Regions from separate parts of the Streptomyces sp. BL1 genome, predicted to be linked through region 1. Evidence: riboswitches for the same ligand, from Rfam matches in the RefSeq annotation. Region 1 holds a riboswitch; the other holds the start of a gene.
What was found. Region 1 has a riboswitch for glycine ahead of AC3AGO_RS33010 (trimeric intracellular cation channel family protein). Riboswitches for the same ligand answer to the same signal wherever they lie in the genome.
Positions count from the first base shown of each region.

Region 1 (5,476 bases):
CCGCCCGCCGCGGGAGTGCCGCGGACCTTGTGGCGGGCGCGGCTGGCGAGCTTCTTGGCAGCGTCGGGGGTACGGTCCACGATCGGCGCGATCCCGTCGAACGGGACGGCGAACATGTCGTGCAGTACGAACGCGACCCGTTCGGCCGGTACGAGCGTGTCCAGGACCACGAGCAGCGCCCGGCCCACCGAGTCGACCAGCAGCGCCTCCTGTTCGGGATCGGCGTCCTCACCGACGGCGTTCCCGAGCCGTTCGGACAGTTCGTCGCCCTCCAGGTCCTCGCGCCGTGACGTGCGGGAACGCAGCATGTCGAGGCACACACGGGACACCGTCGTCGTCAGCCATCCGCCCAGATTCCCAATGGCACTGCTGTCGACGCGGCTGAGCCGCAGCCACGTCTCCTGGACGGCGTCCTGTGCCTCGTTGCGCGAGCCGAGCATCCGGTAGGCGACCGCGTGCAGCCGGTTGCGATCCGCCTCGAACCGTTCCGCCAGCCGCTCGTCCTCGTCCATCTGTCACCTTTCCTCGCCGCGGTCCGTCACCTTCTTGACGGTCACCAGGACGCAGAAGTGACAGGGAGAGACCACATGACCGACATCCTCACCGACCTGCAGGTGCGCCGCCCGTCTTCCGGACGGGCGTCCGTGCTGCACCTCGATTCCAGCACCGCCCCCTCGCACCGTTCCGCCACCAGACAGCTGACAGAACTGTTCGCCGAAACGTGGCGGGAGCGGCACGGCTCAGCCGGCTACCGGTACCGGGATCTGGCCGCCGGCCCCGTGCCCCCTGTGGGGCCGGGGCTGATCTCCCTCGGGGAACGCGTGGAGCGGCAGGGCGGTGTGCCGCTCGCCGAGGTGGCGGCACTGGCCGAGAGCGCGTCCGAGGCGCGGGAGTGGGCGCTGACACTGCCGTACGTCACCGAACTGCTGGAAGCGGAGACCGTGCTGCTCGGCGTGCCGATGTACAACTTCTCGGTCCCCGCCGCCCTGAAGGCGTGGATCGAGCGGGTGTCCTTCCCCGGCGCGTTCACCGACCCGCACACCGGGGAGAGCCTGTTGTCCGGTACGCGGATCGTGCTGGTCGCGGCACGCGGCGGCGCCTACGGCCCGGGCACGCCCCGGGAACCGTTCGACTTCCAGATCCCGTACCTCCGCGCGTACTTCAGTGCGCTCGGCGTCCCCGAGGACGAACTGCACGTCGTGCACGCCGAGATGACACGCGCGGAAGACATCCCGGCTCTCGCGCCCTTTCGCGACATGGCCGCGGTCTCCCTGGCGTCGGCCCAGGACGCGGTCAGAGACCTGGCACTCCGAACGACCCGCCAACCGAGCTGACCGGGCGGCAGGGCTGAACTGCCCTCCCCGGACGGGCCGGAAGTCCCTACCGCCGCGCCGCGGGTCTCTGGCTCCCTTGCAGGATGGCGCGGCGCACAGTGCGCCCCGTCGCCCCTGGAGCAAGTGCCGACAGCGCCGAGGAAGTGTGCATGACCGCGCCGTTCCCCCGCCCCGACCGGGACGGCATGTGCGAGGAAGTCGCGCCCGCGGGCGATGGCTTGGGGCGGCAGGGACACGGGAAGCGCACACCGGGTGAGCGGTGGCGGGCGTTCCGGCACTCACCGATGTACCCCGCCACGGTGCTGATGTTCCTCATCGCAGCCGTCGCCGGGCTGCTCGCCGGTACGTACTCGTACGTGATGGCCAAGCCCGAACCGCGCATGCTGCCCGTCGCCCTCGTCGACGACTCCCCCGACGAACAGCGTTTCCTGAAGGCTCTCGACGGAGAGCTGCACGCCTCGCTCGCACCTCACCGGTACGGGAACGACGCCGCAGCCGCACGGAAGGTCAGCGAGCGCGAGGTCTACGCCGTCGTACGCGGTCACGCCGGTCCGGAGGCGCGGACCGGACCGCACACGCCGGCAGATCAGAACGCCCCGGTGGAGCTGGACGTGTCGGGCGCGTCCGGTGCCTCGGTCGCCGAAGTGCTGAGCAAGGCGGCGCCGCGGGCGGCGGAGGAAGCCGGCGTGCGGGTGCGGGTCCGCGACACCCATCCGCCGCAGAAGACGGACCCGAAGGGGATCGCACTCTTCTATATGACGTTCGCCGCCGTGATGGTGGGTTTCCTGGGCGCCGGCCAGCTGTCGGCGCACGCCGACGGCCTCACGCCCGGCGGGCGCATCGGCTTCACGGCCGGCTTCGCCGTCCTGGGCGGGCTGTGCATCTACGCGGTCGCGGACTGGTGGCTGGACGTCCTCACCATGCCGTTCCTCATCCCGTGGCTGCTGCTGTCCCTGGCGATGTTCGCGTCCGGCATGCTGTTCACGATGTTCAGCGTCCTGCTGAAGAGATGGGCGCTGCTCCCGACGTACGGGCTGGTCGTGCTGCTGGGCGCCCCGTCCTGCGGCGGCTCCGTCCCCACGGGACTGCTGCCCCGGCCGCTGGCGGCGCTCGGCTGCCGGCTTCCGCAGGGCGCGACGGTCGAGGCTCTCAGCTCCGCGGTCTACTTCCCCGGCCATCAGTCGCCGCGTCCCGTCCTCGTACTCGCCGGCTGGGCCGTTCTGTCCTGCGCCGTGTTCTGGACCTGGCGGCACCGCCACCCGGGGAAGAGACAACCTCCGGCCGGTCCGGGCGAGTTGAGGGGGCGCGCTGACATTCCGAGCGGAGACGTACGAGGGGACGCGCACGGATACGTCGCACGGTACGCGTACGGGAATCCGGCGGGGAATCCATCGGCGCGCGGAGTGGACGTCGAGCCGTGTTAGCGTAACGGCACAACAGCAGACAGGCCGTTGACCCTGTGCGGGAGAATCACGCCCTTTCGCGGCGGTGATGCCGAAGGAGCAACCCTCCCGGAATCTCTCAGGCCGGTTACCGCGCAGGAAAGGCACCTCTGAAAAGCGGCACCGCGGACTCTCCGCAGGTGCCCGCCCACGGGGCAAACCGCCAGGCCAGGCGGTGAAACTCTCAGGCTTCATGACAGAGCGGGAAAGTCCGCGCGCCGCATGCCCGCACACTCCACGTGCACGGAATGCGCCGCGCCGTCCGGCATACCCGTTCGCGAAATGGAGTCCCCGTGCGCCCCGTGCTCACCCCTGCCCGCTGCCCCGTTCCGGCAGCTCTTCCCTTTTCCGTCGCCAACTGCCCGGCGAACTGAGGGGATTGCTGCCGTGATCTTGCATGTGCTGTATCTCGTGGGCATCGCCGCATTCGCCGCCAGCGGCGTACTGGCGGCACACGAGGCGAAGATGGACTTCTTCGGCGGACTGGTGCTCGCATTCGCCGCGTCGATATCCGGCGGCACCCTGCGGGATGTTCTGTTGGACCGCCGCCCGCTCTACTGGACGCACGACTGGGTCCTGCTGGCCGTCATCGCCGGCGTCGCGGTGCTGACGAGTCTCTATCCGGCCCGGCGCCGATTCCCGCACCGCACCCTGCTGTTGGTCGACGCCCTCGGACTCGCGGTGGTCACCGTGATCGGCGCACGGGCGGCCCTGGAGGCCGGCGTCACCCCGCCCGCGGTGATCATCCTGGCGGTGCTGACCGGCGTCACGGGCGAGATCGTGCGGGACCTGCTGTGCGGGGAGAGCCCTCCGCTGCTGCTCCGCGAGGACTTCTACGCCACGGCCGCGGCGGCCGGCGCGGCCTGCTGCCTCGCCCTCGACAGCCTCGGCGTCCCCTCCACCGCCACGACGATCACCTCCGCGGCGCTGGTGTTCCTGCTGCGCACGCTCGCCATCCGGTACGGCCTCCGCCTCCCCGGCCTGCACCGCTCCCCCGCCTGACGGCAGAGGCACCCGGCCCCTCCGTACGGTTCTCATCCCCTTGCCCACAAAGGGGAGTTCGACTGATTCCAGCCAACGATGACAGCATTCCACTCGTTCGGGGGTATTGCTGGGCGGTGGAATGCCGGTAAAGTGACGGCCCATCAACTCAGGTGCATGAGTTGCCGTCTGGGCGCTTGTGGGCTTGGCGGCTGTCAACTGGGCGAAAGGAGGCCGGACATGCGTTGGACGATGAGTGCAGCACGGTGTGCGGCGTCCTTCCCGGTGCCGCCGGAATACCCCTTCGCGCGAGTCGCCGTGGGAATGGCCGGTTCCCCGCGACAGTCGCCGCCGACGCTCCCCGCATAGAGCGCAGGTCCCCGACACGCGTCCGGCCCGCAGGCTGGAGATGCACCATGACTCTCGAATCGATCGGTACATTTCTGGGCGGCCTGGGCGCCCTTGTCGCCGGAATCGCCCAGCTGATCACCGCCCTCGGCAAAAAGAAGACGCAGGACGAGGAAGACACCTGCTCCGGGGCCGACGCACCCCCCAGGATGATCTACGCATGGGCCTCCGTCTGACGCCGCACGGATACCCGGCACTCATGACCGTCACCGCCGACTGCCCCGCCCGGACCGCGTTTGCCGCACCGGCCGGGGCAGTCGCCTGCCGGTGACGACCCGGCTCCACCGCGCCCCGGCGAATCCGGCACCGTCGAACACCGCACCGCCTAGGGTCTGTTCATGACCGAAATTCTGCACCTCACCGAGCGCTCCCTGTGGGAGGCAGCGCGCGAGACTGGTACGTACGAGATGTCGGCCCGCGGCCGGACGCTGGAGGAGGTCGGCTTCATCCACGGCTCGGCGCGGCATCAACTCCCCCGTGTCGCCGAGATGCTGTACGGCGCGGGCACCCCCGCCGCCGGGGAGCTCGTCGTCCTCGTCATCGACAGCGAACGCCTGACAGTCCCCGTACGCCACGAGCCCCCGGTCCCCGGCGCCGACGAGACCTTCCCGCACATCTACGGCCCGCTGCCCGTGGACGCGGTCGTCGCCGTGGAATCGTGGACCGAGGCGGAGTCCCCGAGCCACTGAGCGGACCGAGCGCCCCCTCACACCCCCGGCAACGTGTCCTGGTCGACTTCGTGCAACGGCGGCACCGGCGCGCTGCGCAGCGCGAGCTTGTGCCGGCAGTCGGGCCCAAGGCCCCACAGGCGGGAGGCCCGGTCGCGCAGCGGCTGCCCGCACATGCGGCACAGGACGCGCCGGCCTTGCACGGGGTGACTGTCCGGAAGGGGCTCCGGCTCGGCGGATTCGGTCATGGGACGGATATACCATCCGCGGGCCTCCGCGACTCCCGCCCGTCGGGTGTCCGAGCCCGGCTACAGCGGGTGTCCACTGTCAGTTGTAGGCCGTGAGGAGGAGTACTCCCCCGGCGGTACGGAAAACCGGACCTGGCAGACGACGACACCGACCCGGTCGGAGAGTCATCGTTGGAGGTATGAACGGGACGCCCACCCTTCACCGGAGCCGGCCATGAATCCACTGGTCGCGGCCATCCTGCTGTCGCTGATATCGGCGGTGTGCTACGCCGCCGCGGCGATCATCCAGGAGCGGCTCGCCGCCACCGTCACCGTGGAAGGCCGCCATGCGCGCATGCGTGCGCTGCTGGCGTCCGGCCGCTGGTGGCTGGCGGCCGCGATGCAGGGGTTCGGCG
Region 1 is NZ_JBXYWZ010000002.1:7,517,743-7,523,218, reverse strand. Features, by position in the region: gene AC3AGO_RS33025 (sigma-70 family RNA polymerase sigma factor) at 1-512, opposite strand, end outside; gene AC3AGO_RS33020 (FMN-dependent NADH-azoreductase) at 588-1,334, shown strand; gene AC3AGO_RS33015 (ABC transporter permease) at 1,484-2,758, shown strand; glycine riboswitch at 2,787-2,880, shown strand; glycine riboswitch at 2,882-2,986, shown strand; gene AC3AGO_RS33010 (trimeric intracellular cation channel family protein) at 3,164-3,778, shown strand; gene AC3AGO_RS33005 (hypothetical protein) at 4,174-4,341, shown strand; gene AC3AGO_RS33000 (DUF952 domain-containing protein) at 4,504-4,854, shown strand; gene AC3AGO_RS32995 (DUF6011 domain-containing protein) at 4,872-5,081, opposite strand; gene AC3AGO_RS32990 (DMT family transporter) at 5,296-5,476, shown strand, end outside.

Region 2 (5,476 bases), 4.8 Mb from region 1:
GCCCGGCTTGAGCAGGGCGAACATCGCCGCCGCGTTGGCCTGCGCACCGGAGTGCGGCTGGACGTTCGCGGCCTCGGCGCCGAACAGCGCCTTGATCCGGTCACGGGCGATGTCCTCGACGACGTCGACGTACTCACAGCCGCCGTAGTAGCGGCGGCCGGGGTAGCCCTCGGCGTACTTGTTCGTGAGAACCGAGCCCTGGGCCTCCATGGAGGCGACCGGGGCGAAGTTCTCCGAGGCGATCATCTCGAGGGTGGACTGCTGACGGTGGAGTTCGGAGTCGACGGCGGCGGCGACGTCCGGGTCCACCTCGTGGAGAGAGCTGTTCAGAAGCGACATGGATCCATCCCTGATGGCGCGCGTCACGGCGCGGTAGTGACGGGCAGAGCAGTAGGCGTACAGCCTGGGTTCCCGGCCTCGGGCGGCTCAGGCTCCCTTGGCGAAGGCGGTGTACTCGTCGGCGGACAGCAGGTCGTCCGGCTCGTCGGTGACCTTCACCTTGAACAGCCAACCGCCCTCGAAGGGGGCGGAGTTCACCAGCGCCGGGTCGTCCACCACGTCCTGGTTGGTCTCGGTGACCTCACCGGTGACCGGTGCGTACAGGTCGCTGACCGACTTGGTGGACTCCAGCTCGCCGCAGGGCTCGCCCGCGGTCACCGAGTCGCCTACCTCAGGGAGCTGGACGAAGACCACGTCGCCGAGCGCGTCGGCGGCGTGGGACGTGATGCCGACCGTCGAGACGCCGTCCGCGGCGTCCGACAGCCACTCGTGCTCCTTGCTGTAGCGCAGCTGCTGGGGGTTGCTCATGGTGCGATTCTCCTGGATGAGAGGTGTGCAAAGGAAAACGGTCAGGTCAGGTGGGATGAGACCCACAGTCCGTGGCCGGGAGGTTTAGACGCCGGGTGATGCTCCGCGGGGCTCAGCGCTGCCTCTTGTAGAAGGGGAGGGCCACCACTTCGTACGGCTCGTGGCTGCCCCGGATGTCCACGGCGACGCCCTCCGTCCCGGGCTCCGCACGGGCCGCGTCCACGTATGCGATCGCGATCGGCTTGCCCAGGGTGGGGGACGGGGCACCGGAGGTGACCTCGCCGATGACCGTACCGTCACCGGCCGACACCACCGGGTAACCGGCGCGGGGGACGCGGCGGCCCTCGGCGATCAGGCCGACCAGCTTCCGCGGCGGTGCCTTCTCGGCACGCTCGGCGGCGGCCTCCAGTGGTTCGCGGCCCACGAAACGGCCGCCGTTGGTCTCCTTCTCGAACTTCACCGTCCGGCCGAGCCCCGCGTCGAACGGGGTGGTGGCGGTGGACAGTTCGTGTCCGTACAGCGGCATGCCCGCTTCGAGCCGCAGCGTGTCCCGGCAGCTCAGCCCGCACGGGGTGAGGCCCGCGCCCTCGCCGGCCGCGGTCACCGCCTCCCACACGGCGACGGCGTCGGCGGGGGCGACGAAGAGCTCGAAGCCGTCCTCGCCGGTGTATCCGGTACGGGCGATCAGCGCGTCCTTGCCCGCGACGGTGCCGGGCAGGCCCGCGTAGTACTTCAGGCCCTCCAGGTCCGCGTCGGTCAGCCCCTTCAGGCTGTGCTTGCCTTGAAGGATCCCGGCGGCCTCCGGGCCCTGGACGGCGATCAGCGCGTACGCGTCCCGGTCGTCCCGCACCTCCGCGCCCGCGAAGCCGGCCGAGCGTTCGGTGAGCGCGTCCAGCACCACCTGGGAGTTGGCGGCGTTCGCGACGACCATGAAGGTCTGCTCACCGGTGCGGTAGACGATCAGGTCGTCGAGGATGCCGCCGTTCTCGTCACAGATCATCGTGTAACGGGCGCGGCCCACGGCGAGCTTGGAGAGATTGCCGATGAGCGCGTAGTCGAGCAGCTCGGCGGCCTGCGCGCCCGTGATGGTGATCTCGCCCATGTGGGAGAGGTCGAACAGGCCCGCGCGGCTGCGCACGGCGTTGTGCTCGTCACGCTCGCTGCCGTACCGCAGCGGCATGTCCCAGCCCGCGAAGTCGGTCATCGTCGCGCCGAGCGCGCGATGTGTCGCGTCGAGGGCCGTCCTGCGAGGGGCGGGCGGATTTTCGCTCATGATCAGGCTCCCGGTCATGGGGGACGTGAGTGTCCTCCCCATCTGTCATCGGAACCTGAGAGGTTCGCCCGTGTCCCGTGAGCTTCGGAACGGAGCTTGCACCTTGGGTGGAGCCGGCGCCTCTGCAGCTCGCAGCGGCGGCGGCCCGCTTTTCAGATCTGCCTCACCCTGCGCGGTATCGGGGCCTGAGAGATTCAAGGGAGGAACTTGCTCCTTCGGCGCCCACGTCCTTCTTCTTCAGGACGGGGACTCTCCCGCGCGGGCTCAATCGGCCGGTATGGAGTTGGCGTGCACATCATGGCACGTTCGCGCCGTCTGCGGTCCCCCCGGCCGTACGGCATTCCACAGCACTTCGCGGCAGGTCCGCCCGGAGCGGACGGCCGCATGTCACGGGTGTGTACGGACACATGTCCCGGACCCGCCGCGCCTTGAATCGCATTACCGTTCCTTGACACTCTCGGGGAAAGCCGCGACGAGCGGTCCGAGCCGGGGAGGGCGATCGGGTGGCAAGCCTGCGCAGCGCGTACGTCGCGGTGAGCGCGACGGTGACGGGAAACGGCACGGGCGCCGGAGCGGGCACGGCCGTGCCCGCGCAGCGGTGCGCGCCGGTTCCCGCGCCCGCGCCCGCCGTGGAGGAACGGGACCTGCGCGGCACCGCGCCGGGCGGCACCCTGCGGTTCGCCGCCGGTGACCGGGTCGTGGTCTCCGGACTGCCCGGCAGCGGCAAGTCGACGCTGATGCGGCGCGCGGTAGCGCTCGGCGACACGGTGCGCCGCATCGACTCCCAGGACGTGCGCGAGCGCTGGGACCGCGGAATGCCGCGCTGGATGCCGTACGGGCTGTACCGGCCCTTTGTCAGGATTGCCCATTTCGCCGGTCTCCGGGGCGCGTTGACCTCCGGCGCGAGTGTCGTCGTGCACGACTGCGGTACGCAGAGCTGGGTGCGCAACTGGGTGGCGCGGGACACCCGGCGCCGGGGTGGGGGCCTGCATCTGGTGCTCCTCGACGTGCCGCCCGGCCTCGCCCTGGAGGGGCAGGCGGCGCGGGGGCGCGGGGTGTCCGGCTACGCCTTCGTACGTCACCGGCGCGCCGTCGCCCGCCTGGTGACGGCCGCCGAGGAGGGGACACTGCCGTCGGGCGTCACCTCGGTGACGCTGCTGGACCGGGAGGCCGCGGCCTCGCTGGCGGCCATCACCTTCGAATGAGGGCCGGCGTCTGCGCATGAGGGCCGGCGTCTGCGCATGAGGGCCGGGCGCGGGGCACCCCGCGCCCGGGGCGAGGACCGGCCAACAGGGCCGGAAACGCCTCCGATTAGGGTGGCCGCATGAGCATCCCGCAGGACTTCGGCCCAGGCCACGGCGGAGGCTGGCCCGGCAACGAGCTGGAAGAGGCCCTCGCGGCCTCACTCGCCGTCTCCTCCGCGGGCGGCCGGCTGCTGGAGGTGCTCGGCCGCAGCAGCCTCTGGGTGCCGCTGCCCGAAGGCGGCGGTCCGCAGAGCCCGAATCTGGACCTGCCGACGATCGAACTGGGCGGCGCGGCGTACGTCCCCGTCTTCAGCTCCGAGCAGCAGTTCCTCCAGGTGGTCGGCTCCCACATGGACTTCAGCATCGCGCCCGCGCGGGAGTTCGCGCGCGGTCTGCCCCCGCAGGTCGGGATCGCGGTGAACCCGGAGGGCGCCGTCGGCATCCCGCTGCCGCCCGAGGTGGTGGCGGAGCTGTGCAAGAACACCCCCGACGAGCAGGCCGCGTGGGGCGTGGCCCGCGGTGCGCGGGTGCGGCTCTTCGAACCGGACTGGCAGGAGGAGCCCGGGGAGTTCCTCGCCGCGGTGGCCGGCGAACTCGCCGTGCTGGGTCCCGTACGCACCGCGCGGCGTGCCCTCGCCAGCAGCGAGGGCGATCCCCCTGCGCTGTTCATCGGGGTCGAACTCGACCTCCTCGACCCCGAGGCCCGGCAGGCCGCGCACGACGCGCTGGGGCGGGCGCTGGGCAGGGTGGCCGTCAAGTGGCCCGTCCAGATGGTGCTGTTGGACGCGTCCCGGGATCCGGTGGCGGACTGGATGCGGCACTGCGTACGCCCGTTCTACTCGCGCGAGCACACCTGACGGGCGTACCGGCCGAAACGGAAGCGCCGAGTCGGCGGCGACGTGTCGTACCGGGCTCTTAAGCTGGAGAGATGACGGGGCGCGTCCGTACGCGAGTGCGGGCGCATGGTGAGCGAAGCAGAAGAAGGGCGGCTACGTGAGCGCGGGAGGAAGCGTCGAGCAGCTGCTGCAGCAGGTGTCGCCCGGCCGGTTCGACACCTACGAGGCACTGCTGAACGCGCTCACCGGGGCAGAGGTGTGGATGCTCCTGTGGACCGGCCAGGCCGGCTCGCCCGACGCGCAGTACGGAAACATGGAGGTCGGCGGGTACGGCTACGCGCCCTGTGTCACCTCGGCCCAGGAGCTCGCCGTCTCCGGCTGGAACCGGGCGCACGAGGTCGTCACGGGCCGGGAGATCGCGACGGCTCTCTTCCCCGAGCGCTGGGGCATCTGGCTGAATCCGCACGCTCCCGGCGGCGGCGTCGGCATCCCCTGGCTCGATCTGCGCCGGGTCGCCGGCGGCCTGGACCGGCTGCCCGCCGGACCGCTGCGCATCTCCGAACCGGCCCTGGACGTCCCGCAGTTCTACGCCCAGCTCACGCACTCCGCGCACCGTACGCCCGCCGTCCGTTCGCTGCGCCGCTGCTGGGTGCAGCCGGCGCTGGGCACGGCGTATCTCGCCATCGGCCTCGATCTGTACGACAACGGGCAGCAGGCCGTGGAGTCGGTGCGGGAGATGATGCGCCAGTCGGTCGCCTCGGTGCCCGCCGGGCTGCCCGTCTCCAGCGTCTCCATGGCCGACGACTACGACCCGGTCGCGATGTGGCTGCGGCGCAACTCCCGGCCATTCTTCGACCGTGACGCCCCGGCAGGTGCCGCCGCCCCGCAGGGCACAGGACCCGGCAACGGATACGGCTACCCCCAGGCGTACTGAGCCGCCGCGCGGGCTGCCGCGCGAGGTCGTGCCGGCTGTGCGGCGGGCTCGTGCCGGCGGTGCGGAAGTGCCATTCCAGCCGTACCGAAACGGTGCATAACTCCCCATCGGTGACCGCTGTCCGCCAACTCCCGTCCGTATAACGGAAGCTGGTTCAGCACATCACGGTTGCGCAACCTTTCCCCGCCAGGCCTGGCGGGTGATCCGCGCCACGTTGAAGACTCCCGAGCCATGAGGCCGTCGGCCTTGTGTACGAACTGCTTGCTTGCGCTCTGGCCGCCAACCGGCGGCAGCTGGGGGCCGGTCACCACCGGCCGGGAGGAGTTCTCACTGCGATGACGGCACCACTCCACGAGCCGACTCCGGTATCCGATTCCTCGGG
Region 2 is NZ_JBXYWZ010000002.1:2,752,979-2,758,454, reverse strand. Features, by position in the region: gene glyA (serine hydroxymethyltransferase) at 1-339, opposite strand, end outside; gene gcvH (glycine cleavage system protein GcvH) at 427-807, opposite strand; gene gcvT (glycine cleavage system aminomethyltransferase GcvT) at 920-2,080, opposite strand; glycine riboswitch at 2,244-2,347, opposite strand; gene AC3AGO_RS12060 (AAA family ATPase) at 2,584-3,285, shown strand; gene AC3AGO_RS12055 (enhanced serine sensitivity protein SseB) at 3,405-4,181, shown strand; gene AC3AGO_RS12050 (enhanced serine sensitivity protein SseB C-terminal domain-containing protein) at 4,318-5,094, shown strand; gene AC3AGO_RS12045 (ABC transporter permease) at 5,430-5,476, shown strand, end outside.
Region 2: it holds a riboswitch for glycine, as region 1 does, so the genes downstream of both, gcvT (glycine cleavage system aminomethyltransferase GcvT) here and AC3AGO_RS33010 (trimeric intracellular cation channel family protein) in region 1, are expected to answer to the same signal.